2 regions of the Microbispora sp. H10885 genome follow, and region 2 is predicted to be linked to the other one. Evidence: riboswitches for the same ligand, from Rfam matches in the RefSeq annotation. Region 2 holds a riboswitch; the other holds the start of a gene.
The links. A riboswitch is a leader RNA that binds a small molecule or an ion and turns the genes downstream of it on or off. The one in region 2 is predicted to bind thiamine pyrophosphate.

Region 1 (14,342 bases), on a different contig from region 2:
CGCCGGATGGAGGGCCCCGGAACCTCCGCGTCCTGGTCGTCACTTCGCGGAAGGAGGGCGGGCGCCTGGGAATGCCACCTGGATCTTCACCTCTTGGGAGATCCACGGCCAGAACCCGGAACAGTGGGCCCGACAGCATTATGAACAGTGACATTCCCGAAGATTTCCAGCGTCGCGTGCTGCGGGAGCATCTGGAGACGATCCAGGCGCACACCGAGAAGGCCTCGTCGTGGCGCGCCTCCGCAGAGCCGCTGCGCGGCCTGCTGAACCGCGAGGGGTACGTCCGGGTCAGCGCCCGCCTGGTCGGCGAGGACCTCGACTTCCTCGCCGAGGCCCGCGAGGAGCTGCTGTGCTTCTCCGAGCTCGGCATCCGGCTGCTCGACCTGCACCAGCCCAGGGACGCGGGCGGCATCTCCAGCGACCCGGCGAACCCGATCCTGCGGTGCAGGAGCTGCATGTGGCGCTGGCCCTGCCCCACGTTCCGCGCGATGGCGGAGGCGTTCACGCCGCGCCGCCGGGAGGCCGCACCGGGCCTGCCCTCCTGGCGGGGACAGCTCGAACCGCAGAGAGCCCCCGACCTCGGCTAGCGCATCGCCGCAGAAGGGGGCGGCAGTGTCCCGCGATGGTGCGGAACCGCCGCCCATTCTCCGTCGCAGCCTTGATTCGTCTATTGATTTTCGATAGATTTCCATCGTGTCTCGATGGAAGGGTGGGCCATGGGAAAGCTGACGGTGCTTGCGCTGCGCGCCGTGCTCGTGGTGGTGCTCGCCGGCACCGCGTTCGTACAGGCATTGATGGTGTGGGCGTTGGTCAGCGGGAGCGACCCGGAGGACGGGTCGCTCCCGCTGACCCCGCTGCGCGTGATCACGATCCTGGGCATGGTGTCGGTCCAGGTCGCCCTGGTCTGCGTATGGCGGCTGGTGACGATGGTGCGACGCGGAACCGTGTTCTCCCACGCCGCCTTCCGGTACGTGGACGGCGTGATCGGCGCGATCGTGGCGGCCGCCCTCGTGTGGTTCGCGGTCACGGTTCTCAACGCGCCGGGCCAGCGGGACGACCCGGGCGTCACCGTCATCATGGGCGGGGTCGGCGTGGCCATCCTGGGGGTCGCGCTCATCGTGCTCGTGCTGCGGATGCTGCTCGCCCAGGCCGTCGCGCGCGACGTCGAAGCGGCGCAGATGCAGGCCGAGTTGGACGAGGTGATCTGATGCCGATCGCCGTCGACATCGACGTGATGCTGGCCAGGCGGAAGATGTCCGTGGGCGAACTCGCGGACCGCGTCGGGATCACGCCCGCCAACCTGGCGGTACTCAAGAACGGCCGCGCCAAGGCGGTGCGCTTCACGACGCTCGCCGCCCTCTGCGAGGTGCTCCAGTGCCAGCCGGGCGACCTCCTGCGCTGGGAGGCCGACGAGGACGCAGCGGGCGCATGACGCGCCCCGGGCCGGGCGTGAAAACGTCTGACCCACCGGCCCACAAGACACGCCGCCGTTCGGGCGCGCCCGCTCAGGGCGTGAACTTTTCACCGCGGCCGCTTTCATGCGCGCCGGATCCCGGTCGTGGCCGGGGGTGGTCCGCAGGTCACCGCCGTGGTTTCCGCGCGGCGGGACGACCGGGCGGTATCGCCGCGTCCCACCGGTTGACCTGCGCCGTCGCGATGAGAACGTGAGGGTGATCGCGCGCAATCAACCGAGGGAAGGAGCCCGATGTTCCACACGATCCAGTCCCTGGGCGACCGCCTGCTCGCCCGCCTGGTACCGCGGGTCGAGGCGTCGGCCACCGTGCCGTGCTGGTGCATGCAGCAGCGGTGGTGCTGCTACGGCGGGAACTACGGCTACTACTGCGGCGAGGTCGGGACCTGCTGAGACCCGCCGTGGCGGGCCGCGTGCGGACGACACCCGCACGCGGCGCCGCTCCTCCGGCGGCCGGGAGCGGCCGGCCTGGATCGCCCGTCGCGAGCACCGCCCGGGTCACGCGAAGCCGGGCCTGATCCGTCAGGCACGACCCAGCGGCAGCGTGATCGTGAAACGGCAGCCGGGGCCCTCGTTGACCACGCCGATCTCCCCGTCGTGGGCCTCGACGATGCCGCGGGCGATCGCGAGGCCGAGCCCGGCGCCGCCGTCGGGGCCGGGCGTGCGTGCCGCCTCGCCGCGGAACGCGACGTCGAAGACCCGGGGGAGATCCTCCTCCGGGATGCCGCCGCAGCCGTCGAGCACCGACAGCCGGGCGGCCGTTCCGTCCGCCGCCGCGCGCACGAGGACCGTCCCTCCGGCGGGCGTGTGCCGGATCGCGTTCACGACCAGGTTGCGTACGGCCCGGCCGAGATGCCCGGCGTCGGCGTAGACGGGGACGTGCGGGTCGGCCTCACCGGACAGGCGTACCCGTTCGGCGCGGGCCAGCGGCTCGACGGCGGCCAGCGTGTCGGCCACGAGGTCGCCGAGCCCGGTGCGGGCGAGCGACAGCCGCAGCGAACCCGCGTGGATCCGCGACAGCTCGAACAGGTCCTCCACCATCCCGGCGAGCCGGTCGACCTCCACCCTGATCTGGACGTGGTAGCGCTTGACCGTCTCGGGGTCGTCGGCCACCCCGTCCTCCAGCGCCTCGACCATCGCCCGCATCCCGGCGAGGGGCGTACGCAGGTCGTGGCTGACCCAGGCGACGAGTTCGCGCCGCGCGCTCTCCAGCGCCCGCTCCCGCTCGCGGCCCAGCCGGAGCCGCTCGTACGCCTGCTCCAGGGCGGCGCCGATGGTCCGCAGCTCGGCCGGAAGCGGGGTGGGCGGCGGGGTGAAACGGCCCGAAGGCGGCACGTTCTCCACCGCGGTCACCAGGCTCCTGCTGGCGCGCACCACCGTACGCGCGTTCACCAGCGCCACACCGAGTCCGACGAGGCCGCCGATGGCGACGACGGTGAGCACGATGTTCTTCGGCCGCCCTTCGATGATCATGGCGAGCGTGATGGCGACCACCCCGGCGAGCGTCGCGGAGACCGTGACGGCCGCCACCACCGCGAGCATCACGCCGATCGACCGCCGGCGCAGCACCCGCAGCAGCGCCAGGCCCAGGGCCGCGATGACGAGGCCGAGCCCGGCGGCGACCGCGACGATCTGGACGATCACGACAGCGGCTCGTAGCGGTAGCCGACACCCCAGACGGTGACGATCCGCCGCGGGTCGGTCGGGTCCGGCTCGATCTTCTCCCGGAGCCTGCGCACGTGGACCGTCACGGTCGAGGAGTCGCCGAAGGACCAGCCCCACACCTGGTCGAGCAGCGCCGCGCGGCTGAACGCCTGACGCGGGTTGCGCAGCAGGTAGACGAGCAGGTCGAACTCGCGGGCGGTCAGGGTGATCTCCTGCCCGCCGAGGCGCACCTCGTGGGCGCCGACGTCCACCACCAGGTCGCCGTCCCGCAGGACGCCGGTTCCCGTCGGCACCAGGGCGCCCCGGGCCCGCCGCAGCACGGACTGGACGCGCAGGGCGAGTTCGCGTGGGCTGAACGGCTTGGTCACGTAGTCGTCCGCGCCGGTCTCCAGGCCGACCACCCGGTCCATCTCCTCGCCCAGGGCGGTCAGCATGATCACGGGAACCGGCCAGCGCTCCCGCAGCTTCCGGCAGACCTGAAGACCGTCGAGCTTGGGCAGCATGAGGTCGAGCACGAGCAGGTCGGGCGGGTCGGCCAGGGCCCGCCGCAACGCCTCGGCGCCGTCGCCCACGCACTCGACCTCGTGACCGTCCCGCTCCAGGTAGCGGGCGACCACCTCGGCGACGGTCGGGTCGTCGTCGACCACCAGGACACGGGCGGCGGGGTTCGCGGACATCGGACTCCTCGGGGAGGGCACGCCTCAACGGTAAAGCCGCGGGACGACCGCGCCGAGCCCCGTCACCGCCCCGTAAGAACAACCCGCGGGACCAGCGCCACCGCGGGGCCCGGGATCTTCCAGCGCACGCGAGTCGGTGGAAAACGGCGCCGATCACGATGATTCACGTGAAACCTCGGCGGCAGCGGGTAGGAGGACTCGTTTGGATCAAGCTCGCGCTTGTCGGACCTACCGCGTAGCGTGTGCCTATGGCCCGTACCGTACTGACCATTCTGGGGATCCTGCTGGCCCTGTGGCTGGTGTTCGCATTCGTCATCCCCGCACTGTTCGCGACGCTGAAGTTCCTGCTGATCATCGGGATCGTCGCCGCCGTCGCCGTGCTCGCGGTCACCGTCGTGGGGAAGATGTCCCGCTGACGTGAACGCTCTCCAGGCCGCCGTCACGTCACTCGTCCGGCTGCTCGCCGAACTGGTCACCGGATTGGCCGGCGGCTCCGCCGTGCCCTCCGTGGTGGCCTTCGCCGGCGTGGCCGGGGTGGCCGTGCTGGTGTTCGCCTGGATGCTCTCCCGGCTGACCGGGGTCCCCGCCGTCGTGCGGGGCCCGGGCAGACGTTCGTACGACGGTGAGACGGCGATGGTGAGGCTGCGCGATCCCGGCGCGCCCGGCCGCCCCCGTCCCCGCGCACCATCAGGAAGCCTCGCGCTCGCCTGACCACCGATCCGGTCGCGAGCGCCTTCGTCATGCCCTGAATTCAGACGAAAGGCTTCCCCATGTTCGACTTCGTGCTCGACCCCGCCTACCGGCTCATCGACGCGCTCAGCCACGCCACCGGCGCCGGGCTCGCGATCGTCCTCGTCACCCTCGCCGTACGGCTGGCGCTCCTGCCGCTGAGCATCCGCGTCGCCCGTGCTCAGCGCGTCCGGGTCCGGCTCGCTCCCCAGGTGGAGAAGCTCCGCAAGCGGTGGCAGAAGGACCCGGAGCGGCTCATGCGGGAGGTGAACGCGCTGTACGCGGCGGAGGGCACCAGCCCGTTCGCCGGATTCCTCCCGGGCTTCGCGCAGATGCCGTTCTTCATGGTCACCTACCGGCTGTTCACCACCGTGACGATCGCGGGGCATCCGAACCTGCTGCTCGCGCAGGGCGTGCTGGGAGTGCCGCTGGGGGAGCACCTGGGGGCGGCGGTCGCCGGCGCTGGCCTGTTCAGCCCGCCCGTGGTGGTCTTCGCCGTGCTGCTGGCGCTGCTCACCGTCGTGGCCGTGCTCGCCGCCCGCCGGGTGGAGCCCGCGGCTCCGATGCGGCGCCTGCAGGTCCTGCTCCCGTTCTGGACCGTGCTCGCGGCGGCCTTCCTGCCCCTCGCGGCGGGCGTCTACCTGCTCGTGAGCACCGCCTGGGCGACCGCCGAGCGCGCGGTGCTCTACCCCCGGGCCGCCTAGGCCCGCCGGGGCCGGCGCCCGGGCGATCAGGGGTGAGATGGAATCCTGCTCCCTGTGACCGATGCGTACTCGATCAGCACGTGGGCGGGCGGAGACGGCCGGGAGGGGCTGCGCGCGCTCCTCGCGGCCTATCACCTGCGCACCGAGGAGGAGAAGGGCGTCCCGGTGCCCGGCGTGGCCGAGCTGCCCGAGCGATACCGGGCGGAGGTCGAGGACCCCGGAGCGGCCTTCGCGCGGGACGTCGTGCTGGTCGCGCGCCGCGCCGGGACCGCGATCGGCTGCGTGGTGCTGACGGAGCCGGTCGGCGGGCGAGCGGAGATCAAGCGGCTCTGGGTGGACCCTGACGAACGCGGCAGGGGCGTGGCCGGGGCGCTCGTCCGGGCCACGCTGACCCGGGCGCGGGAGGCCGGCCTGCGCTCCGTACGGCTGTCGGTCTGGAGGTGGCGGGCGACGGCGATCGCGCTCTACGAGCGGCTCGGCTTCGCGGTCGTCCCGTCGTGGGACGCGCGCGAGGACCTGCTCTGCCTGGAGCACCCTCTCGGCCGACCGTGACCGGGCGCTCAGCCGACCTCGCGCAGAATCCTGGTTTCGGACGGACCCTGATGTCCGTTACGGTCCGGGGTCGCGACCAGGACGACGGCCCACACGGTGGTGATCTCCGCCTCGTGCCGGACCCCCCAGCGCTCGGCGAGATACTCCACGATGCCCAGCCCCCGTCCGCCCAGTGACGACAGCGTCGGACGGCCCGCCCGCGGCTCGGTGTAGGCGCCGCCGTCGCTCACGGCCACCTCGACCTGGGCGTCCGAGCAGTACCAGGCCACCCTGAGCTGTCCGGACGGGAGAGGGTGGGCGTGCCGCAGGGCGTTGCTGAGCAGTTCACTCAAGATGAGCACCACGTCGTCGACGGCGGTCGCGAGCAGCCCCGCCCCCTGTAGTTCGGCGCTGAGGCGCTGGCGTGCGACGGCGACGCTCGACGGTGCGTACGGCAGCATCACGACGCTCGACGCACTCACCTCCCCGATTCCCCCGACTCCCCTTGCACAACGTTTCCCCTTGCACAGCCCAGTACGACCGAAATGCCCCGTCGTATCAGCCGGGAAACCGTGCCCCGGATCACAGCTTGTGCACATTGGACAATAGATCAGTCGCCAAATCGCGACGCCACGCTCCGGACCGTCCCGCCGGAGTGAAGATCCTCCGCATCGCCCGCCCTGGTCAGCCCGGTGAACCCGGCCGGCCCGGCGGCGTTCTCCAGCGCCTCACGAACGCTCCGATACGCTGCCTCCACGCGATGAACAGAAAGTTGGGCGCCCATGTCCACCGAGGACCTCGAAGCCCTGCTCCGCGTGACCACGCCGGGCTACGTCGGCCTGGCCCCGCCCGAGGTGGCGTTCGGCACCACGGACACGCCGGTCGGCCGCCTGGTCCTCGCGGTGACCGCGCGCGGCGTGCTCGCCTGCACCTACGAGGACGAGCACGCGGTCTTCGCCCGGGTGACCCGCGCCGTCGGCTCGTTCATCGGGCCCGACCCGCGCCGCCTCGATCCCCTGCGCCGTGAGCTCGACGCGTACTTCACCGGCAGGCTGCGCACCTTCTCGCTCTCCGTGGACCCGCGCCTGGTCACCGGCTTCTCCCGCACCGTGATCCAGCTGATGCAGGGCGTGCCGTACGGGAGCGTGACCACCTACCAGGAGATGGCCGAGCGGATCGGGCGGCCCCAGGCGCCGCGCGCGGTGGCCGGCGCCCTGTCCGGCAACCCGCTCTGCCTGCTCATGCCCTGCCATCGCGCGGTGGAGGGCCCGGGCTCGCTCGGCGGGTACGCGGGCGGCAAGGCGGCCAAGGAGCACCTGCTCCGCCTGGAGGGCGCGCTGCCCTGATCAGCCGTACGGGCTCAGGCGCCCGTGCGATCAGACCCCGTGCGATCAGGCCCGACGCCGGGCGAGCCGGCCGGGCACGGACAGCGCCGCCGTCGCCAGCGCGGCGACCAGGAACGCGGCGAGCGCCGCGTTCATCCACGGCTGGTGGACGAACCCCACCGCGTCGCGGACGTCGGCCCAGAGACCATCCCACCAGGCCACGGTCGGGGTGATCGTCACGATCCAGTACGCCGCGAACCCGAGGACCCACGGCACGACCATCGGCCAGCGCGAGGGGGCGTCCTCGGCCGTGTTCCACCGGGCGGCCCCGCCGAGCAGGAAGTAGTCGACCACGAGGACCGCGAACATCGGCACGAAGACCGCCCCGATGACGGTGAGGAACGCGCCGTAGGAGTTCACGTCGGCGATCAGCGCGATCAGCGTGGTGAGCACGCCGATCACGACCGAGATCACCCGGCGGTCCCAGCGCGGCGCGAGGTTCTGGATCGACACGGTCGTCGAGTAGACGTTCGCGAACGACTGGTCGGCCTCGCGCAGCACCAGGACGCCGAAGAACAGGAGCCCGAGCGGGGCGGCCACGAACGGGTCCCACACCTTGTCGGGGTCGTTGCCCACCAGCGCCAGCGCGGCGATGCCGAGGGCCAGGCAGGCGACCTGCGCGATCGTGTAACCGGCCACCACCCCGGTGAACGCCGCGCCGCTCGACCGCGAGTGCCGCGCGTAGTCGGCGGCCATCGGCACCCACGACACCGACAGCGCGATCACGTAGTCGACGGCCGGGGCGAAGGCGTCCCAGGAGCCGCCGCCCACGGAGGGTCCGCGGGTGAAGAGGGCGACCGACAGCCAGATCATCGCGACCACGACGCCCGCGGTGACGTAGCGGCGCAGCAGGCGCAGCGCGCCGAGCGGCCGGATCGTCAGCGCGATCGTCAGCGCGCCCGCCGCGACCGCCCACACCGCGTACGGCACCGCCGTCCCCGACAGCGCCTGCGCGCCCTGCGCGATGACCCACAGCTCGAACGCGCCCCAGCCGAGCATCTGCACGATGTTCAGCACGGTCGGGACGTACGACAGGCGGGCCCCGAACAGGCCGCGCAGCAGCACCATGGCGGGCCGGCCGGTCCGGGCGCCGGGGATCGCCGCGAGGCCGACCATCGCGGTGCCCACGAGGCTGCCGACCACGGCGGCCAGCACCGCGGCGGTGAACGTCAGGGGCTTGCCGCCCAGGGGATCGAGCAGGAACAGCGCCCCCGAGAAGCCGAGGAGGCTGACGCCGAGGTTGGCCCAGAACGCCCCCTGGTCGAGCAGGCCGAGGGTCTTCGGGACCTCCTCGTCCAGGGTGAGCGGAACCTCCGCATGCGCGTCGTCGACGACGGCGGTCATCACACGCTCCCTACGCCGGCATTATCCGGACAGGTTCAGGCGGTCGGCAGCGGCTTAGCTGCCCTCTCAGCCCGGTGCCCCGAGCTCCCGCGACTTCCTATGCAGTTGGCGCCCTCATCCTGCCTCATCAGAGGCACTCTGACCACAGTGAGACACATCACGTCCGTCTCACTACTACCGTCCGTCGTCGTACTGCTTTGTGCGAGGGGACCGTGCGCCAGCCCCGTCGGCAGTCGAGGCAAAGCCCGGCTCCTCCAGGTCAAGCCCAGCCGTGCGGCCGGGACAACCAGCGGGCGAGGAAGCTCACCGGGAGCAGGTACACGCGAGGCAGGGCTTGACCCTCCGTCCCCGGCCCGCTGTCGCTTCGCGATGGGTCGACGGCAGACGAGAGATCAGGCCAGCGGATAATGTGCGGGTCCGCACGAACGTGGGAGAACCCGGTGGTTCGAATGCGAATGTCCGCGCAGGAGGCCGTCATAGGTCTGATGAGCTTGGCATTCATAGAGATCCGCACCATGAGTTACCGTCGCGATCCGACGCTCCTGGGGTGGATTGACGGCCCGGAGGATTACCACGAGCAGATACGAGTAATCGCGGATATATGCCACAACTTGCCCGGAAGTCTTCGCTCGCGCAGCAAGCGGCAACGGGAGCGAAGGGCTGGTGAGAGCCTGAGACTCCTTCTGCAGGGAGCAGACGACGCACATACTCAATGGGTCCGCACCCGTCTTGACGAGCTCGGATATGACTACCACTCGTTGCTCGGGAAGCCTGATCGAGAGGTCAGGGAAGAGCCAAAGGTATGAAGCTTATGCCACCCGCTACCTCTGACGATTACGCCTGGCAGAGCGATTGGGAGGAGATATACACGGTCACGTTCGTCTGCGGCCACGATGAGCGGGAGACGCTGCGCAGGTTCGGGGTCGCCCAGGCGGACATGCGGCCGTACAACTGGGAGGACATCTGGGAGCGTGTCGAGGAGACCGACGGAGAATCCGACCTGGTCGTCGTGACCCACCTGAACGGGTGGACGATCGCCTTTGAGGCTTGCGGTTGGGAAGGCAACCGGCCGGAGACGTTGCGTGAGCTGTCCCGGGGAGGCGAGGCGGTTTCTGTCATGCGGCATGACTACGCCGCATCCCACCACTTCGCGCATGCGGTCGACGGTGAACTGCGCACAGCCTTCCGGCTGGAGTCGCCCCAGGAACGCTGGGGAGCCCAGCCCGACGCCCTGAACGCAGAAATGCGCGAGCTCGGACTCACGCCTTCAGGACCGCAGGAGAAGTCCCGGTACCGGCACGAGATCGTGGCGCTCGCGCTCGCGCTGGCCAGCCGCCTCTCCGGGGTCCTGTTCCACCGGGACATGGTCGAGAGTGACGCTCTGCTCGGCGGGATTATCACCGCTCCCGTACCCGATGACCCGCAGTAAGCTCCCCGCCGATCCGCCCTGCGTGTCCAACTGCGTGGCAACGCCCACGGACACCAGCGGACGCTAGCGGACGACGATGGACTCTCCTCACAGGTGGAGAGCCAAAGAGGCCAGTTCTAACGACTGTCGCTGTTGCCTGATAACGAAGCGACCCTACGTTCAGGCGTGTGCCGTCCTCCTATAGGGCCTACTCTCTGCGCGTGAGCAGGAGGCGATACGTCGCCAGAGGCGTGCCCGGCGGCTACCGGATCTGGGACAACAAGGCCCGTCGCTGGTGGGGTGACCTCTACGAGCTATGCCCCGACGACCTTCTGAACGAGTTGAACGGCGAGAAGAACAGCGAGAAGATCACCGCGCTGCTGCAGCAGTACCGGATCCAGAAGCGGTAGCGAACTGCTGTGTGCAGCAGCGAAGTACAGCAACACCACCTCACACAGGCACCCACGGCCGGGCCGCAACCACCTAGCGAGCAGGGCGGGAAGCCCTCTACCTCGTGGCTGGCTCCCGTTTGCAAGCAGGCGGTCATGCCGATGCGCCAGCAGCGCGGGCAGGTACCGGGAGGCTTCAGGGCACAGTCAGGGCGCATGAACGCGAAAAGCAATGCGAAACGATGGGAACCGGCGAGCGCTGAAAGGGCAGCTCGACGCGCGTGGAGCAGCCGTCGCAGGTCAGTCGGCAGGACGGATCAGATCTCGATGATCTAAGGTAGCCGTCCGAGGTCGAGCCCGCCCATGGAATTAGTAGCGTCGATCCAGGGGTTCGACCAAGCTGCGGAGCTCGCGCGCCCGCCGGCAGGACATCGCCAACATTACCGCTTCCAGGTACTCACGGGCCTGCCACGGGTCTCCGCAGCAGGCCCATTCGGTGCAACCGCCGCTCTCGTAGTTCCAGAGGCGTCGATTCGGTTCGTGGACGAAGATCCGCCAACGCGTAAAGGCAGCCCCGACCGAGCCCGGCCATGGGTGCGTCTTCCGGCGCTCGATACGCCGCACTTCGGCGAGGGCTGCCGAGGACAGGCCAGGGATAATCGTGGCGTCGTCCTGCATCCGGGGCTGGCGCGGAAGCCCCGCGCGGACGCGGCCAGGCCGTCTACGCGGCATCGACCTTTCTGCTGATCGTCATGTCAGGCATCTTCCCACCAGCCGGTGGGCTTTGCCATGGGCGGGGGCACTTTGGGGGCACACGGTGCTGGAAATCACTGGCAAGCAATGACAACGAACGGAAGCTTAATTGCAGGCCAGCCGCAGGGTAGGGCGATTCCGTGCAGGTAGGGGCCACGCCAAATTAGAACCTGGCCTACAGACCGACTGCTTCAACTGACGACAGGTTAGGAGCCGGGGCCGGCAGACCGCGCCTTATGTTCCTGACTGATGCCCAGACATGCGACCACGCGCAGAGTGTCAGCAGATAGGAAGATCTGGAAGTGGTATGCGGGGGTCACGCTCTTGACGTAGCCGACCAGAACAACTTCAAGACCGCAGGCATCGAGGCGAACGACAGCATCGGCAAAGCCGATAGACGAGACGCCACGCCGACGACTCAGGCGTTCGCGACGCCGGTAGATACCGACGAGGTCACGGGTGGAGACGGGTGTTGGCCAGACCTCATAATCTCCTCCGGAGACCAGTGCGCGACGACATGCGGCGCCAGCTTCCCCAGCATCACTCAGCAGATCGGCAAGAGCACTCCGGTCCACAGGAGCAGCATTGCACGGCTGACGGTCAGGGGCGCTGCGCCAGTAGGCGACGAGCGCCCGTAGCGGCCCGTAAGCAGGGCAGGTCTCGGAAGACTCCAGGGCACAGCCAGGGCACATGCACCCGAAAACCAGCGCGGAACGATGAGAAGCGATGAACGCCTACAGCCCAGCTCAGCGCGTGAGGTGGGAAGTCGCCGCAGGTCGGCCGCCAGGACGGATCAGATCTACGACGTGTGATCCCGTGGTGTGCGAGAGGATGAGCCTGTGCCCTCCGGCTCCAGCTCTGCTTCGGCAAAGACGCGAGACCGAGAAGCTGTCGAGCGTATCCTTGGTCGCCCTCTGAGTCAGACATGGCCTGCCGGCGCGTTGCCGCCTGGAAGCCGGGTCACGGTCCTAGGCGACCCCGCCAGGGGCTGGCCATGGCAGGAGGAGTTCCTGGGAACGATCGACGACATGGGCGCGCCCGAGCCGGTTCAGCATCCGCATGCACACCCCGAAGAACTGGAGTACTGGGTTACGTTCGATGAGGCTCAGAAAGACAGCGATAGGTGTGGGCCTTATCGCAAAGCCCGGATTTGGGGCCGCCATCTGAGGCTTGAGCCACCCGCCGATTGTCTCTAGCGGGCCGGGGAGCTTTGGGGAAAAGCGTTGGCAGGCAATGGCAACGAACGGAAGTGTTCTCGCAGGTCGTATGTGGTGCGGGGCGATTCACCGCAGGTCGGGAGCGTGTGAATTCTGAACCCGACCTATAGGCTGACTACGCAGATCGACATGGCGAACCGAGCGATGAGGCTGCCGGCCAACACTCGCTCGTTAAACGTCCAACCAAGCGACTTACGAAGCCGGCAGCTACTAGCCGTTGGAAGGCCCCATCGACGCCATCCGGGTACGGCTGCTCGACGGCGAAGCCCTTCTTGGCGTACTCGGTGATCCGCTAGGTGTCGCCGACCAGCATGTTGATTACGCGGGGTCTACATCCCCGTTTTCCTACGCGACGTAGGGGTTCCCTCCGGTTTCGCTCACCATCGGACGTCCGGCGGCGGCCCAGGACATCATCCCGCCGTCCACGTTGACGGCCTCGCGGCCGATGTGGTTGAGCCACATGGCGGCGTGCGCCGACCGCCCGCCGACCCGGCAGACGACGTACACCGGCCGGTCCAGCGGCACCTCGTCCACCCGCGCCTGCAACTCGCCGAGCGGGATGTGCACGGCCTCCGGGGCGTGTCCCGCCCGCCACTCCTCGTCCTCGCGGACGTCCAGCAGGTACGCGCCCTCGGGCAGGGCGTCGGGGGCGATTTCCGGCAATGTCATGCGCCCATTCTGGCGGCACACCACGCATGCCCGGGCCCGCGCCGGGAGCTGTGACCCACGGTGGTCCACGCACCGCCCACACGAGGACCACCAGACTCCCCAAACTTCCCTATACATCCCTTTATGACGTATGTTTGAGGAGTGATGGTCTACAAATCCGAAGCCGGTCGACTGGAGATCCTCGACCACTACCGGCGGGTGCTGGACGCCTGGCCGGTTCCGGCCGAGCACGTGCGGGTGCCGACTCGCGAGGGCGAGACGTTCGTCCTCGTCTCCGGCCCCCGCGACGCGCCGCCTCTCGTGCTGCTGCACGGCTCGGGCGCCAACGCGTCCATGTGGCGGGGCGACGTCTCCACCTGGTCCCGCCACTTCCGCACGTACGCCGTGGACCTCGTCGGCGAACCGGGCCTGAGCGCGCCCTCGCGCCCCGCCCTGGACTCCGACGCCGTGGCGCTCTGGCTCGACGACGTGCTGGACGGGCTCGGGATCGCCGGCGCCGCGTTCGTCGCCACCTCCCTCGGCGGCTGGATGGCCCTGGACTACGCCGTCCGCCGCCCGGAACGGGTGACCCGCCTGGCCCTGATCTGCCCCGGCGGCGTGGGACGGCAGAAGGTCGGCTGGATCCTCAAGGCCCTGCTGACCCGCCCGTTCGGGGGTGGCGGGGTGCGTGAGTCGGCGATGGCCGTCGCGGGCCTGGACGGGGAGCGGGACCGGCAGGCGCTCGACGCCGTCGTCCTGACGTTCACGCACTTCAACCCGCGCAGGGAGAGGCTTCCGGTGTTCTCCGACGACGCGTTGCGCGGCCTCGCCATGCCGGTCCTCGTCATCGCGGGAGACCGCGACGCGATGATCGACTCCCGCCAGACCGCGCGACGGGTCCGTAAGTCGGTCCCGCACGCGACCGTCCGCCTGCTCCCCCAGGTCGGTCACGCCGTCTTCGGCCAGGCCGAGCCGATCGCCGAGTTCCTCCGGGCCTGACACCGGCCCTGGTGGAGCGGCTCCACCGGGGCCGGCCCTCCTCGCGGGCCTACTTCAGCAGGCGCGACAGCCGCCGGTCGGCCAGCGGCTTGCCGCCCGTCTGGCAGGTCGGGCAGTACTGCAGCGACGAGTCGGCGAACGCCACCTCCCTGATCGTGTCGCCGCACACCTCGCAGGGCTCGCCGGTGCGGCCGTGCACGCGCAGGCCCGACTTCTTCTCCGACTTGAGGTCCTTGGCCGCCAGGCCGCGGGCCCGCTCGACCGCGTCCCGCAGCGTGCTCACGATCGCGTCGTGCAGGTCGGCGATCTGGCCGTCGGTCAGCGTCCCGGCGACCTTGAACGGGGACATCCGCGCGACGTGCAGCACCTCGTCGGAGTACGCGTTGCCGATGCCCGCGATCACCTTCTGGTCGCGCAGCAAC
Region 2 (14,342 bases):
GAGGCCTCCGGCCTGCGACGGCTCCCGCGAGGCGTCACCGCGCCCCTCACCGCCACCAGCCGCGGCACCGGTGAGCTGATCGCCCACGCCGTACGGCACGGTGCGGCCCGGGTCGTGCTCGGGCTCGGCGGCAGCGCCTGCACCGACGGTGGCGCGGGCATGGCCCAGGCCCTCGGCGTACGGCTGCTCGACGCCGGGGGGAACGAGCTCCCGCCGGGCGGGGCGGCGCTGCGCGACCTGCACGCGATCGACGCCTCCGATCGGCTGCGCGGGTTCGAGGTCGTGGTCGCGAGCGACGTGGACAACCCGCTGCTCGGCCCGTACGGCGCGGCCGCGGTGTACGGCCCGCAGAAGGGCGCGAGCCCCGGCGACGTCGCCGTGCTGGAGGCCGGGCTGGCCCGGCTGGCGGCCGTCGCCGCGCACACCCACGGCCTGGCCGGCGCCGCCGAGCACGACGGCGTCGTGCGCGCGATGGGTGTGGCCGGGCGGGAGGGGGCGGGCGCGGCCGGCGGGGTGGGCTTCGGCGCGCTGGTCTTCCTCGGCGCCGAGATCCGGCCGGGCATCGGCTACCTGCTCGACCTGGTGGACTTCGACCGGCACATGGCGGGCGCCCGGCTGGTGATCACGGGTGAGGGCGCGATCGACGAGCAGACCCTGCGCGGCAAGGCGCCCGTGGGCGTCGCCGCGGCGGCGGCCGGCCACGGCGTGCCGGTCGTGGCCGTCTGCGGCCGCCGGGCGGTGGGCGACGACGAACTGAAGAAGGCGGGAATCGAGGCGGCGTACGCGCTGACCGACATCGAGCCCGACGTGGGCAGGTGCGTGGCCGAGGCCGGGCCGCTGCTCGAACGGCTGGCCCGGCGGATCGCGGCCGAGCACCTCACCAGGCGGTAGGCACCGGCGCGGGACCACGACGGGAGGCGCCGGGATCGCGAGAGGAGCGGTGAGTTCTTTGCACGATCACTCGGGGGAAGAGGAAGCCTCACCCGGCGGCCGGCAGTGCGACCTGGTGGTGCGGTCGCGGCGGGTCGTGACCCCGGAGGGGGAGCGGGCACTCGCCGTCGCCGTGCGCGGGGGCCTGATCGAGGCCCTGAGCCCCTACGACGACCCGCCCGGCGCCGCCGAGCTGGTCGACCTCGGCGACCTGCCGCTGCTGCCCGGGCTGGTCGACTCCCACGTGCACGTCAACGAGCCCGGCCGCACCCACTGGGAGGGCTTCGCGACCGCCACCGCGGCGGCGGCGGCCGGCGGAGTCACCACCATCGTGGACATGCCGCTGAACTCGCTGCCGCCGACCCTGGACGTCGCCTCGCTGGAGGTCAAGCGGAAGGCCGCCGAGGGGCGGTGCCACGTGGACGTCGGTTTCTGGGGCGGCGCGGTCCCGGGGAACCTCCCCGACCTGCGCCCCCTGCACGAGGCCGGCGTCATGGGCGTCAAGTGCTTCCTGTCCCCGTCCGGGGTCGAGGAGTTCCCCGAGCTCGACCACGACGGGCTGCGGGCCGCGCTCGCGGAGGTGGCGGGCTTCGGCGGCCTGCTGATCGCGCACGCCGAGGACCCGGCGCTGCTGTCCGAGCCGGGCGGCCCGGCGTACGACGACTTCCTCAGGTCGCGCCCGCAGGAGGCCGAGCGGCGGGCGGTGGAGCGGGTGATCGCGCTGGCCGCCGAGACGGGCGCCAGGGCGCACATCGTGCACGTGTCGGCCGCCGCCTGCCTCCGGCCGCTGCGCGAGGCGCGGGCGGCCGGGGTGCGCGTCAGCGCCGAGACCTGCCCGCACTACCTGACCCTGACGGCCGAGCAGGTCACCGGCCCGGCGTACAAGTGCTGCCCGCCGATCCGGGAGGCGGCCAACCGCGACGCGTTGTGGGAGGCCCTCGCCGAGGGGGTGCTCATGGGGATCGTCTCCGACCACTCCCCGTCGACGCCCGACCTCAAGGTGCCCGACTTCGCCAAGGCCTGGGGCGGGATCTCCTCGCTCCAGGTCGGCCTGCCCGCCGTGTGGACCGCCGCCCGCGCCAGAGGGTACGGCCTGACCGACGTCGTCCGCTGGATGGCCGAGGGCCCCGCCCGCCTCGCGGGCCTGCCGTACAAGGGGGCGATCAGGCCGGGCAACGACGCCGACCTGGTGGCCTTCGACCCCGACGCCGAGTTCACGGTCGACGTGGCGGCGCTGCACCACCGCAACCCCGTGTCGCCCTATGACGGGCGGCGGCTCTCCGGCGTCGTCCGCACCACCTGGCTGCGTGGCAGGCCCGCCGACCTCGCCACCCCGGCCGGACGTCTGCTGACCAGAGGAGCCCGGTGAACGCCTTCACCCGCCTGCCCGACCTCGCCCTCCGCACGTACGGCGGGTCGGTCGTGGCGGCCAACGACGAGTCGTTCGCCGAGCGGGAGGCCCTCATCAGGCCCGGACCGGCCGAGTTCCGGCCGCACACCTTCGGCGCCAAGGGCCAGGTCTACGACGGCTGGGAGACGCGCCGGCGGCGCGAGGCGGGCCACGACTGGGCGATCGTCCGACTCGGCATGCCGGGGGTCGTCCGGGGCGTCGTCGTCGACACCGCGTGGTTCCGCGGCAACTACCCGCCGTACGCCTCGGTGGAGGCGTGCGCGGCCGAGGGCCACCCGGCGCCGGAGGAGCTGGACGGCTGGGTGGAGATCGTGCCGAAGAGCCCGCTCGGGGGCGACGCGACCCACGAGTTCGCGGTCACCGATCCCCGGCGGTTCACGCACGTCCGGCTGAACATCTTCCCCGACGGCGGGGTCGCGCGGCTGCGGGTGCACGGCCGGGTCGTGCCCGACCCCGCGTTCCTGCACGGGCTGACCGTCGACCTCGCCGCGCTGGAGAACGGCGGGTTGGTCACGGCGTGCTCCGACGAGTTCTACTCCTCGCCGAACAACGTCCTCGCGCCCGGCCTCGCCCGCAACCAGGCCGAGGGCTGGGAGACCGCCCGGCGGCGCGACGGCGGCAACGACTGGCTCGTCGTCGCGCTGGCCGGGCCCGGCCGGATCGCCGTGGCCGAGATCGACACCGCCAACCTGAAGTTCAACGCCCCCGGCTGGGCCTCCCTGACGGGCATCGACACCGGCCGGGCACCCCAGCCGGACGACGGCCAGGCGCCCCCGCCGGACGACGACGCCTGGTTCCCGCTGCTGCCGAAGACCCGGCTCCAGCCGGACACCCGCCACCGCTTCCGCCTCGACGACGACCGCCGCGTCACCCACGTCCGCCTCGACATCTTCCCCGACGGCGGCCTCGCCCGCCTCCGCCTCCCCGGCACCCTCATCGCCTGAGCACCTGAACCGGTGGAATCACTGCGTACCGAGCATGGCGCGAAGTAGGGTGGCAAGGCGATTTCGGAGGGTAGCGGAACGAGTACGGTTCGTTCTGCTACACTGGGACCATTACTCCCCGCCGTCCTCCGGGACTGGCGGGGCTTTTTCATGTGAGAGACGACCTCGTGGCGGAACGTGTCGCGGTTTTCCTGGACTTCCAGAACGTCCATCTGAGCGGGCACGGTCTCTTCGAGAGTTACGGTCTCCCGCTGTACAGATGCGTGCCCGATCCCGCCGGGGTCGCCGATTTGATCGGTCAGCGGAGGTCGCGCGCGAGTGAGGTGACGGCGGTGCGGGTCTACCAGGACGACCCCGGAGCATCGTCGTCATCGACGACGCCGAACGCGACGATGACCTCGTGCGGGACATGACCGAGGTGCTCGCCTCGTTCTGCGCCCGCCTGTACGGCCGCCGTTCGGCCGCCCGCAGGGCCCGCGCCGCCTTACGAGCTGCGGGAGACGCGGCGTGACCGACCGCCAGGGCTACCGCGTGGAACTCGCGCCGACACACGAGCAGCGGCAACGTCTCGGACAACACGCCGGGCTGTCGCGGGTGGTCGAGAACTTCTGCCTCGAGCGGGTCAAGGCCGCGCTCGCCCAGCGGGAAGCGGAGAAGACCTACGGCATCGCCGACAAGGACCTGACCGCGGTGCCGTGGTCGGCCCCGGCACTGGAGCGGACGCCGACCGCGCCCGCCCGGTCAGTGCTCGAGTGGTGGCACTGCCTGGGGTCGGCAAGGTCCGCACGCTCGAGGACATGGCGTGGCTGACCGGCCGCATCGCGGACGGCCGCGCGCGCGTCATCGGCGCGACCGTGAAGGAGACGGCCGGCCGCTGGTGGGTGTCCTTCCAGCTCGAGATCGACCGGTCCGACATCAATGAACACCGCCTGGTGGCGAGCGACGCGGCCGCCTGCGGGATCGACGTCGGGGTGAAGACGTTCGCCACGATCGTGGACGACGACGGCACCGTCACCGAGATCCACGCGCCCAAGCCGCTCAAAGACGCCCTGCGCAAGCTGCGTAAGGCGAATAAGGCGCTGGCGTGTCAGGGCGATCTCCGACCTCGGGTTCGGCGAGTTCTTCCGCCAGCTCGCCTACAAGTCCGCATGGTACGGCTCCAGTGTGTGGGCGGCCGATCGCTGGTTCCCGTCCTCGAGACTGTGCGGCGGGTGCGGCGCGATCAACACGGGCCTGGCTCTTGCCGACCGCACATGGGTATGCGGCTGCGGTCTCGAGCACGACCGGGACGTCAACGCCGCCCGGAACCTGCTCGAGGCGATGGACCGCGAGCAGCAAGCCGCGTAGGTACACGTCGCCGGGCAGTTCCCCGGAGACGCAAAACGCCTGTGGAGGCGACGTAAGACCAGGCTCCGGCCTGGCGGATGCCGACGAATCAGGAACGAGAATCACTGAGATTCTCCGAACGGTCAGTGCCAGATCGTGATGGTGCTGCCCTGGGGTTGCTGGCCGAGGGGGTTCTCGCCGACGACGCGCTGGGTGCCGACGAGTTCGCGGACCCTGACCTTGAACCCGGCCGCCTTCAGCTCGGACACCGCGTCCCGCACCGCCTTGAAGCGCACGTCGGGCACGTTCACGAAGTCGGGTGCGGCCTGCGAGGGGTCGGTCTCCCACGGCCAGTGGAAGCCCTGGTCCGGGCCGCGTGACACGGTCAGGTGGACGGTCGCCCCGGCCACCACCTCCGCGCCGCCGGAGGGGTCCTGCGCGATCACGGTGCCCGGCGGGGCGTCGTCGGCCGTCTCGTCGATCTGGACGTTGAAGCCCTTGTCCCGCAGGAACTTCTCCGCCTGGTCGCGCATCATCTGCGTGACGTCCGGCATGAGCAGCCCGGCGCTGACCACGAAGTTGACCGCGCCGCCCTTCCTGACGCGCTTGCCCACCAGCGGGTTGGTACGGATGACCTGGTCGCGCGGGACGGTCTCGCTCGCGCTACGGCTGACCCGCCCGGGCGTCAGCCCGGCCTCGGCGATCTTGGCCCGGGCGTCCGCGAGGCTGAGGCCCTCGACCTTCGGCACCGGGATGGTCTCCGGCCCGGCCGACGGGACCAGCTTGAGCACCGCTCCCTTGACCACCTCGGCGCCCGGCCCGGGCTCGGTGTTCAGGACGACGGCCTTGGGGATCTTGTCGTCGAACACCGGCTTGAGGACCTGGACCTCGAAACCGTGGTTCTGCGCCTCCTGCCGCGCGACCGTGAGGGGCTTGTTCACCAGATCGGGCACCTTCGTGTAGCGCCCCTCGGAGAACCACCAGCCCGTGAAGGCGACGCCCGCGAGCATGACGAGGGCCAGCGCGGAGAGGAACCAGACCGGTCTGGCCCTGCGGGTGCCGCGGCGCCCTCCCGCCTCCGGCGGGCCGGTCATGGGGCCGGTCAGCAGGTCCGTGCGCGGCTGGATCATCGTCTGGCCGAGCTGCGCGTGCCCGGCCGTGCCGGACGCGGGGGTCGCGCCGACCGGGGCGGCGGGCGCGCGGTGCGCCCCCGTGCCGGCCATGCTGTGCGCGCCCGTCACAGAGCCCGTCACAGAGCCCGTCGCGGAGTCGCCCGCGACGCCGGGGCGGGCGTGCCCACCGGTGTGCCCGGTCTTCGGCAGCGTGCGGTGGATCTCGACCGCGGCGACCAGCATGGCGGTCGCGTCGGCCGGGCGCCGGGCGGGGTCCTTGTCGGTGGCCGCGGTGACGAGCGCGTCGATCTGCGGCGGGATGCCGGGCACGACCGAGGACGGCGCGGGCACGGTCTCGTGCACGTGCCGGTAGGCGATCGACATCGGCGTCTCACCGGCGTACGGCTGGCGCCCGGTGAGCAGTTCGAACAGCATGATCCCGGCGGCGTACACGTCGCTGCGCGCGTCGGCGAGGCCGGTCGTGACCTGCTCCGGCGACATGTAGCCGATCGTGCCGATCATCATGCCGGTCTTGGTCTGGTTGGTGGCCTCGATCGCCCGGGCCAGGCCGAAGTCCACGACCTTCACCCGGCCGTCGTCGGCGAGCAGCACGTTCTCGGGCTTGACGTCCCGGTGGATCAGCCCCGCCTGGTGGGCCGCGCCGAGGGCGGCGAGCACCGGGATGACCATCTCCAGGGCCTCGCGCGCCGGGAGGCGGCCACGCCGTTGCAGGATGTCGCGCAGGGTCTTGCCGGGGACGTACTCCATCGACAGGTAGACGTTCGCCCCGTCGGTGCCCTGGTCGAAGACCTGCACGATGTTCGGGTGCGAGAGGCTCGCCACCGACTTGGCCTCGCCGATGAACCGCTGGACGAACTGCGGGTCCTCGGCCAGTGAACGGTGCATCACCTTGACGGCGACCGTGCGGTCGAGCCGGACGTCCAGAGCCAGGTAGACGGAGGCCATGCCGCCCCGGGCGATCCGGGACTCGACGCGGTAGCGCCCGTCGAGCAGCTGCCCCACGAGCGGATCGGTTAGCGTCGTGTCCACCCGCCCGAGTTTACGGGTGATTTGCCGCCGGGCGTGTTCCCGAATCCCAAACCGAGACCTGACGCGGCCCTTTCCGCGCCACCCGGAAAGCCGTTCTCCATCCTAAAACCCGCCTTACCCGGCGTCCGAACCGGAAGGACGCCGGGCCGGTGCGGTCAGGCGGGGCGAGAGGGGGAGGACGCCTCGGCGTAGCGGCGGCGGGGGATGCGCCCGGCCAGGCGGGCGAGCCGTCCGGCCGTGACCGCCTGCCGCATGGCGGCGGCCATGAGGCCGGGCCGGTGCGCCCGCGTGACGGCGCTGGCGAGCAGCACGGCGTCGCAGCCCAGCTCCATCGCGAGCGCCGCGTCGCTGGCCGTGCCGATCCCGGCGTCGAGGATCACCGGCACCGTGGCGGCCTCGGCGATCAGCTCGATGCTGTGCGGGTTGCGGATGCCGAGGCCCGAGCCGATCGGGGCGCCGAGCGGCATCACCGCCGCGCACCCGGCGTCCTCCAGCCGCCGTGCCAGCGCGGGGTCGTCGCCGATGTACGGCAGCACGACGAAGCCGTCGGCGACCAGCCGTTCCGCCGCGTCGAAGGTCTCGATCGGATCGGGCAGCAGGGTCCGCTCGTCGGCGATGACCTCCAGCTTGACCCAGTTCGTCTCCAGCGCCTCGCGGGCCAGCCGGGCGGTCAGCACGGCCTCGCCGGCCGTGAAGCAGCCGGCCGTGTTCGGCAGCACCTTGATGTTCCTCGCCCGCAGCAGGTCGAGCACCGAGCCGCGGGCGGCCGGGTCCAGCCTGCGCATCGCGACGGTCGTCAGCTCGGTGCCGGACGCCTCCAGCGCCTGGTCGAGCACCTCCAGCGACGGCGCGCCGCCGGTCCCCATGATCAGGCGCGAGGCGAACTTCTCCCCGCCGAGCACGAAGACGTCGCCGGACGCGTCCTGTTCCGTCATTCCTGTCATCCTCCCTGCACCGCGGTGAGCACCTCGACGCCGTCGCCGTCCTCCACCTGGGTGGAGTCCCAGGCACTGCGGCTCACCACCTCGCCGTTGACCGCCACCGCGACGCCGGACGTGAGCGCCGTGAGGATCCGTACGGCGTCGCCCACCGTCGCCCCCTCCGGCAGCTCGGCCGGGTCTCCGTTGATCGTGACCTTCATTCGCGGAATCTCCCTGGGTCGCAGGACAGGGCGGCCTCCGGCACCGCGCCGCCGGTGAGGAGGGCGGCGACGGCCTCGGCGGTGATCGGGGCCAGCAGCACGCCGTTCCGGCCGTGCCCGGTCGCCGCGAGGACGCCGGGGTGGCCGGCGGGGCCGATGAGCGGAAGGTTGTCCGGGGTCCCCGGGCGGAACCCGACGGCCGTCTCGGCCAGTTCGAGCTCGGTGAGGCCGGGCACCAGTTCGCGGGCGTCGCGCAGCAGCTCGTACACCCCGCCGGCGGTGACCCGCGCGTCGTATCCCAGCTCCTCGGAGGTGGCGCCCAAAGTGATCTCTCCGTCGCCCCGGGGGACGAGGTAGGCGGGAGAACCGTGCACCAGCCCCCGTACGCACCGGGTGAGGAACCCCTTGGGGCCCCGGAGCCGGAGGATCTGCCCCTTGACCGGCCGTACGGGCAGGCCGGGGAGCAGGGAGGCCGACCACGAGCCGGCGGCCACCACGACCCGGCCGGCCGGGACGGTCCCGCCGGACTCCAGCCGCACCGACGGGGAGCCCCGGCCGGGAAGGACGATCCCGGCGGCGCGCTCGGCCACCAGCGTGCCGCCCGCCTTCTCGAACGCGGTCAGCAGCGCGCGCACGACCCTGCGGGGGTTGACCCAGGCGTCGTCGCGGGCCAGCAGCCCGCCGCGCACCGAGGGGGACAGCATCGGCTCGAAGGAACGGCACTCGCGCCCGGTCAGGCGTTCGACCCGCAGGCCGAGCGTGCGCTCGAAGGCCGCGAGGTCGTCGAGGAAGGCCATGTCGTCCGCGCCGCGGGCGACCTCCAGCGTGCCCTCGGTGCGGTAGTCGAGCTCGGCGCCGGACTCGTCCTCCAGCTCCGCCCGGAACGCCGGCCAGGCGGCCAGCGACGCCAGCCCGAGCCGCAGCAGCGGCTCCTCCGTGTAGGTCACCTCGCTGACCGGCGCGAGCATCCCGGCGGCGGCGTGGGTGGCGCCGCCTCCCGGCGCGGGGTCCACCACGGCCACCGACAGTCCGCGCCGTGCCGTGCGCCAGGCGGCGGCGAGGCCCGCCACGCCGCCTCCCACGATCACGACGTCGTGGCCGGGCTCGATTCCGGAGGGCCGTGTGGAGGACACCGCGCTCCCTTCGCCGGCATTACCCGGATCAGGTGGTGGGCGGTCGAGAGCCGTACGCTCTCCTCTCAGCCCGGTCCGCCGGGCTCCCGCGCGTCTTACGCCCAACAGCGTAGTACGTGGCCGATACCGGCGGATCGCCCGGTTCGGCGCTCGCCCGGGCGGGCGTGACGTGGCTCACAACCGGGGCTGCCGGAGATGTGCGCGCTCCTTGCCCAACTCGTTATGGGGAGCCGGTTGGCCAGTCCCCCCGTTGACAATCTATGGTCAAGGCGTGGATCACGTCGTGGTGGTGGGTGCCGGCCTGGCCGGCGTGCGAAGCATCGAGGCGCTGAGGTCCCGGGGGTTCACCGGGCGCATCACGCTCATCGGCGAGGAACACCATCGCCCCTATGACCGCCCGCCGCTGTCGAAGGCGGTGCTGCTCGGCGACGCCGACTCCACCGTGGTCGACTCCGACCTCGACGCCATGGACGTGCGGCTGTGCCTCGGCACGGCCGCCAAGGGCCTGCGGAACGGCGTGCTGGAGACGACCGAGGGCGAGCTGGAGTACGACGGCCTGGTCATCGCCACCGGCGCGGCCCCGATCCGGCTGCGGGGAGAGGGCCACCAGCACGTGCTGCGCACGATCGACGACGCGCTCGCGCTGCGCGAGCTGCTGGTGCCCGGCGCCCGCGTGGCCGTCATCGGCGCCGGCTGGATCGGCGCCGAGGTCGCGACCGCGGCGGCCAGGGCGGGGTGCGCGGTGACGGTGGTGGAGGCGGGGGAGAGCCCGCTCGCCGCCGCGGTCGGCCCCGCGGTCGGCTGCCACACGATCGGCTGGTACGCCCGGGCCGGCGTCGAGCTGCGCCTCGGCGCGATGGTCGGCACGGTGGACGCCGACGGGCTCACGCTCATGTCCGGCGCGCGGGTGCCCGCCGACGTCGTGGTCACCGGCGTCGGGGTGCGTCCCTCTGTCGAATGGCTCAAGGGCTCGGCCGTACGGCTCGACGACGGCGTGGTCGTCGACGAGCACCTGCGCACGTCGCTGCCGAACGTGGTCGCGGTGGGCGACTGCGCCAACTGGTGGTCGCGCAGGTTCGGCACGCGGCTGCGGGTCGAGCACTGGGACACCGCGCTCCAGGCCCCCGACACGGCCGCCGCCACGCTGCTGGGCGAGGAGGCGGTCTACGACCCGGTGCCGTACTTCTGGTCGGAGCAGTTCGACCACATGCTGCAGTTCGCCGGCCACCCGACCGCGGACGACCGGGTGCTGCTGCGCGGCGACCCGCGCGCGGACGGGAAGTGGGCGGTGTGCTGGCTGACCCCCGAGGACCGGCTCGCCGCGGTGTTCACCGTGGACCTGCCGCGCGACGTGGTGCAGGGCCGCCGCCTGGTGGAGGGCGGCCGGAGGCTCGACCCCCGGCGGGTGGCCGATCCGGCCGTGCCGCTCCGCGACTGCATTATGACGTAATCGAGGTGTTTCCCGGCGGCTCGCATGTGGTAATGGTGGTTCCGTGACGCTTACTGTTGCGCAGATCGACCGGGAGACCGACCAGCTCGTAGGGGAGTGGCTCCCCCTCTCGCAGGCGGCCGAGAAGCTGGGGCTCAGCATCGGCCGCACCAAGCAACTCCTTAAGGACAAGAAGCTCGTCGGCGCCCGGCGGAGCGGAGGCGGCCAGCCGCAGATCCCGTCGGTGTTCGTCGCCCACGGCGAGGTGCTCAAGGGCCTGCCCGGCACGCTGACCGTCCTGGCCGACGCCGGGTACGACGAGGTGGAGTCGATCCGCTGGCTGTTCACCCCGGACGACTCGCTGCCGGGTGCGCCGATCGACGCGATCGTCAAGGGCCGGCACACCGAGGTCAAGCGCAGGGCCCAGGCGCTGGGCTTCTGACCGTCCGCCGCATGGCATTGTTGGTCGGGTGAACGACACCCGGCGACGGCTCGCGCAGGCCAGGCTCTACCTCTGCACCGACGGCAGGAGGGACCGCGGCGACCTGGAGGACTTCCTCGACGCGGTCCTGGCCGGCGGCGTGGACATCGTCCAGTTGCGGGAGAAGGGCCTGGAGGCCCGCGAGGAGCTGGACCTGCTGGAGGTGTTCCGCGCGGCCTGCGACCGGCACGGCGCGCTGCTGGCGGTGAACGACCGGGCGGACGTCGCGTACGCCGCCCGGCCGGACATCCTGCACCTCGGCCAGGACGACCTCCCGGTCTCCGTGGCCCGGGAGATCCTGGGTCCCGGCGTGCTCGTCGGCAGGTCGACCCACTCGGCGGCCGAGGCGTCGGCCGCCGCGACGGAACCGGGCGTGGACTACTTCTGCTGCGGGCCGGTGTGGCCCACGCCGACCAAGCCGGGCCGCCCGGCGCCCGGTCCCGCGTTGCTGGAGCACGCGGCGGGCCTGGGCTCCGACCGGCCGTGGTTCGGCATCGGCGGCATCGGCCCGGAGAACCTCGACGAGGTGATGGCGCACGGCGTGCGCCGTGTGGTGGTCGTCAGGGCCGTCACCGAGGCAGAGGACCCCGGTGCCGCCGCCTCGGCTCTCAAGGCGCGCCTGTCGGCCGTCCCGCTGTGAGCCGGCCCGCCGCCTGAACGGCGACGCGGGCCGGGCTCGGAGCCGGGCCCCGGGCGCGCGGAATCGCCCGGCACGGCGACTCGGGTGCCGGCGATCCCGGGCAGGGGCGTCGTCAGGTGCGGCGGGAGGTGGCGGCGACGGCCAGGGCGGCCAGCGCGGCGCGGGCGTCCTCCTCGATCGGCGCCTGTTCGAGGGCGTGCAGCGCCTCGTCCAGATAACGCTTGATCATGTCTTCGCAGTCCGTCAGCGCGCCGGTCTCCTCGATCACCGTGCGCAGCCGCGCGACCCCGTCGGCGTCGAGCCCGGGGTCGCCGAGCAGGGTCCGTACGACGTCCTGCTGGGCGGGGGTGGCCCCGGCGAGGGCCCGCGCGATGAGCACGGTCCGCTTGCCCTCGCGCAGGTCGTCCCCGGCGGGCTTGCCGGTCTCTGCCGGGTCGCCGAACACGCCGAGGATGTCGTCGCGGAGCTGGAAGGCGATGCCCACCCGCTGGCCGTACTGCACGCACAGGCGGTCGATCCAGGAGTGCCGGGCCTGGGCGGCGAGGACCAGCCCGAGCCGCAGCGGCTGCTCGACGGAATATTTACCGCTCTTGTAAAGGGCCACCCGCAGGGCGCTGTCGAAGGTGCTCTCGCCCTGCGCCTGCTCCAGCAGGTCGAGGTACTGCCCGCACATCAGCTCGGTGAGCATGTAGTCGTGCAGGGGCTGGGCGGCGGCCATCGCCCGGGGGTCCAGGCCGCTGCCGCGCCACATCTCGCCGGACCACACCAGCAGCAGGTTGCCCAGCAGCACGGCCGAGCCCTCGCCGAACTGCCGCGCCGACCCGTGCCAGCCCGCGTCCGCGTGCAGGCGTTCGAAGCGCCGGTGCGCCGAGGGCATGCCGCGGCGTACGTCGCTCGCGTCCATGACGTCGTCGTGGATCAGCGCGCTGGCCTGGAGCAGCTCCAGTGACGCGGCGGCGAAGTGCAGTCCCGGCTCGTCGCCGCCCCCGGCGGCGCGCCACCCCCAGTGGCAGAAGGCGGGACGCAGCCGCTTGCCACCGGCGAGGAAGTCCTCCGCGGCGGACAGCAGGACGGCCAGATGCGGGTCCTCGAAGTGTGGGCGCTGCCGGTCGAGGAACTCCCGGAGAACGCGGTCCACCTCCGTACGGATGTGGTCGAGCGAGGCGGCGGAAGTGGTCATGCTCAGAGAGTAACCGGGCCAGATCCCGACATCACAGCGCAGATCCCCTCTAAATTGGTCAGCTCGCGCTGTTAGGGCAAAACGTCCGGGTGACCAGTACATGCGGCCGGTCCACATGGCAAGACCGCGAGGCCGGGGACCGGCCCGCGCTGTAATCTTTCCCGTATGGCTCTCGGTCTGCCCTCGCGGCTTCCCGATCGCGTCCCGACGGTCCGCGAACTGCTGGCCGCGGGCGAGCGCTCGTTCTCGTTCGAGTTCTTCCCGCCGAAGACCGACGAGGGGGAGCGCCAGCTGTGGCGCGCGATCCGCGAACTGGAGGCGCTGCGGCCGACGTTCGTCTCCGTCACCTACGGCGCCGGCGGCTCGACCCGCGACCGCACCGTGGACATCGTCGAGCGGCTGGCCCACGAGACGACGCTCACGCCCGTCGCCCACTTCACCGCCGTCGACCACTCGATCCGTGAGCTGCGCCACCTCGTCGGCCGGTTCGCCGACGCCGGGGTGCGCAACATCCTCGCCGTACGCGGCGACCCGCGCGGCGGCGACCCGATGGACGAATGGGTCAGGCACCCCGAGGGCGTCCTGTACGCCGAGGACCTGGTGCGGCTGATCCGCCAGGCGGGCGACTTCTGCGTGGGCGTGGCGGCCTTCCCGTACAAGCACCCGAGGTCGGCCACGGTCGAGTCGGACACGAGATACTTCGTGCAGAAGTGCCGGGCCGGCGCCGACTACGCGATCACCCAGATGTTCTTCCGCGCGGAGGACTACCTGCGGCTGCGCGACCGCGTGGCGGCGCAGGGGTGCGACACGCCGATCATCCCGGGCGTCATGCCCGTGACGCAGATGAGCACGATCGCCCGGTCCGAGCAGCTGTCCGGCGCGCCGTTCCCGCCGGAGGTGGCCGAGCGGTTCGCGGCCGTCGCCGACGATCCGGTGGCGGTCCGCCGCCTGGGCATCGAGCACGCCGCCGAGATGTGCCGGACGCTCCTCGACGAGGGCGCCCCCGGCATCCACTTCATCACCTTCAACCGGTCGAGCGCGACCCGCGAGGTGTTCCAGGCGCTGCACGGCGTGCCCGCCGTCGCCGGCTGACCCGCCTGCCCGTGTATCAGTCCTTCGCGAGCGGCGCGGGGCCGGGCAACGGCAGCCGCACCCCCGCGATGACGTACTCCTCGTAGCCGCCCGGGAAGACGAACCGGGTCATCAGGTCGGCGAAGCCCACGTCGCGGTAGAGATGGCGGGCCACCGTGGGGGCGTCGTGCGTGGACAGCACGGCGGTGCGCTCCGGGCGGCCCTCGCACAGCGCGTGGATCATGCGCCGCCCGACGCCCTTGCCCTGGTACCCGGGGCGTACGTGGATCTCGGCGATCTCCAGGGCGTCGCCGAACCACTCGTCGGCCACCACCGGCCCCGCCCGGTCCTGCAGGCCGCCGCGGACGACGTCGTGCCACCACTGGCCGGGGCCGCCGTGGAAGCCGTACGCGAAGCCGGCGATGCCGGGGCCCTGCGGGTCCTCGGCGAGGACGCAGGCGAAGTCGGGATAACCGGCGTGGTTGCGCATGATC

Region 1: another riboswitch for thiamine pyrophosphate. It lies ahead of HHX37_RS02135 (purine-cytosine permease family protein); the one in region 2 lies ahead of thiO (glycine oxidase ThiO).

What each region holds. Positions count from the first base shown of each region.
Region 1 covers NZ_JABBWY010000001.1:483,241-497,582, reverse strand. Annotated here, with positions in the region: gene HHX37_RS02195 (hypothetical protein) at 177-587, shown strand; gene HHX37_RS02190 (DUF2975 domain-containing protein) at 717-1,208, shown strand; gene HHX37_RS02185 (helix-turn-helix domain-containing protein) at 1,208-1,432, shown strand; gene HHX37_RS02180 (hypothetical protein) at 1,706-1,864, shown strand; gene HHX37_RS02175 (sensor histidine kinase) at 1,994-3,115, opposite strand; gene HHX37_RS02170 (response regulator transcription factor) at 3,112-3,813, opposite strand; gene HHX37_RS02165 (hypothetical protein) at 4,062-4,229, shown strand; gene HHX37_RS02160 (DUF6412 domain-containing protein) at 4,231-4,524, shown strand; gene HHX37_RS02155 (YidC/Oxa1 family membrane protein insertase) at 4,584-5,246, shown strand; gene HHX37_RS02150 (GNAT family N-acetyltransferase) at 5,301-5,798, shown strand; gene HHX37_RS02145 (ATP-binding protein) at 5,807-6,259, opposite strand; gene HHX37_RS02140 (methylated-DNA--[protein]-cysteine S-methyltransferase) at 6,560-7,123, shown strand; gene HHX37_RS02135 (purine-cytosine permease family protein) at 7,169-8,506, opposite strand; TPP riboswitch at 8,497-8,607, opposite strand; gene HHX37_RS02130 (DUF6461 domain-containing protein) at 9,318-9,935, shown strand; gene HHX37_RS02125 (hypothetical protein) at 10,136-10,324, shown strand; gene HHX37_RS02120 (rhodanese-like domain-containing protein) at 12,619-12,942, opposite strand; gene HHX37_RS02115 (alpha/beta fold hydrolase) at 13,087-13,920, shown strand; gene HHX37_RS02110 (Fpg/Nei family DNA glycosylase) at 13,970-14,342, opposite strand, start outside.
Region 2 covers NZ_JABBWY010000015.1:85,707-100,048, forward strand. Annotated here, with positions in the region: gene HHX37_RS32410 (glycerate kinase) at 1-891, shown strand, start outside; gene allB (allantoinase AllB) at 941-2,299, shown strand; gene alc (allantoicase) at 2,296-3,285, shown strand; partial or broken gene HHX37_RS37345 (IS607 family transposase) at 3,641-3,796, shown strand; gene HHX37_RS37350 (helix-turn-helix domain-containing protein) at 3,793-4,095, shown strand; gene HHX37_RS37355 (zinc ribbon domain-containing protein) at 4,381-4,632, shown strand; gene pknB (Stk1 family PASTA domain-containing Ser/Thr kinase) at 4,755-6,773, opposite strand; gene HHX37_RS32440 (thiazole synthase) at 6,929-7,717, opposite strand; gene thiS (sulfur carrier protein ThiS) at 7,714-7,914, opposite strand; gene thiO (glycine oxidase ThiO) at 7,911-9,047, opposite strand; TPP riboswitch at 9,036-9,147, opposite strand; gene HHX37_RS32455 (NAD(P)/FAD-dependent oxidoreductase) at 9,319-10,497, shown strand; gene HHX37_RS32460 (Rv2175c family DNA-binding protein) at 10,541-10,918, shown strand; gene thiE (thiamine phosphate synthase) at 10,947-11,597, shown strand; gene HHX37_RS32470 (polyprenyl synthetase family protein) at 11,710-12,777, opposite strand; gene metF (methylenetetrahydrofolate reductase [NAD(P)H]) at 12,943-13,869, shown strand; gene HHX37_RS32480 (GNAT family N-acetyltransferase) at 13,886-14,342, opposite strand, start outside.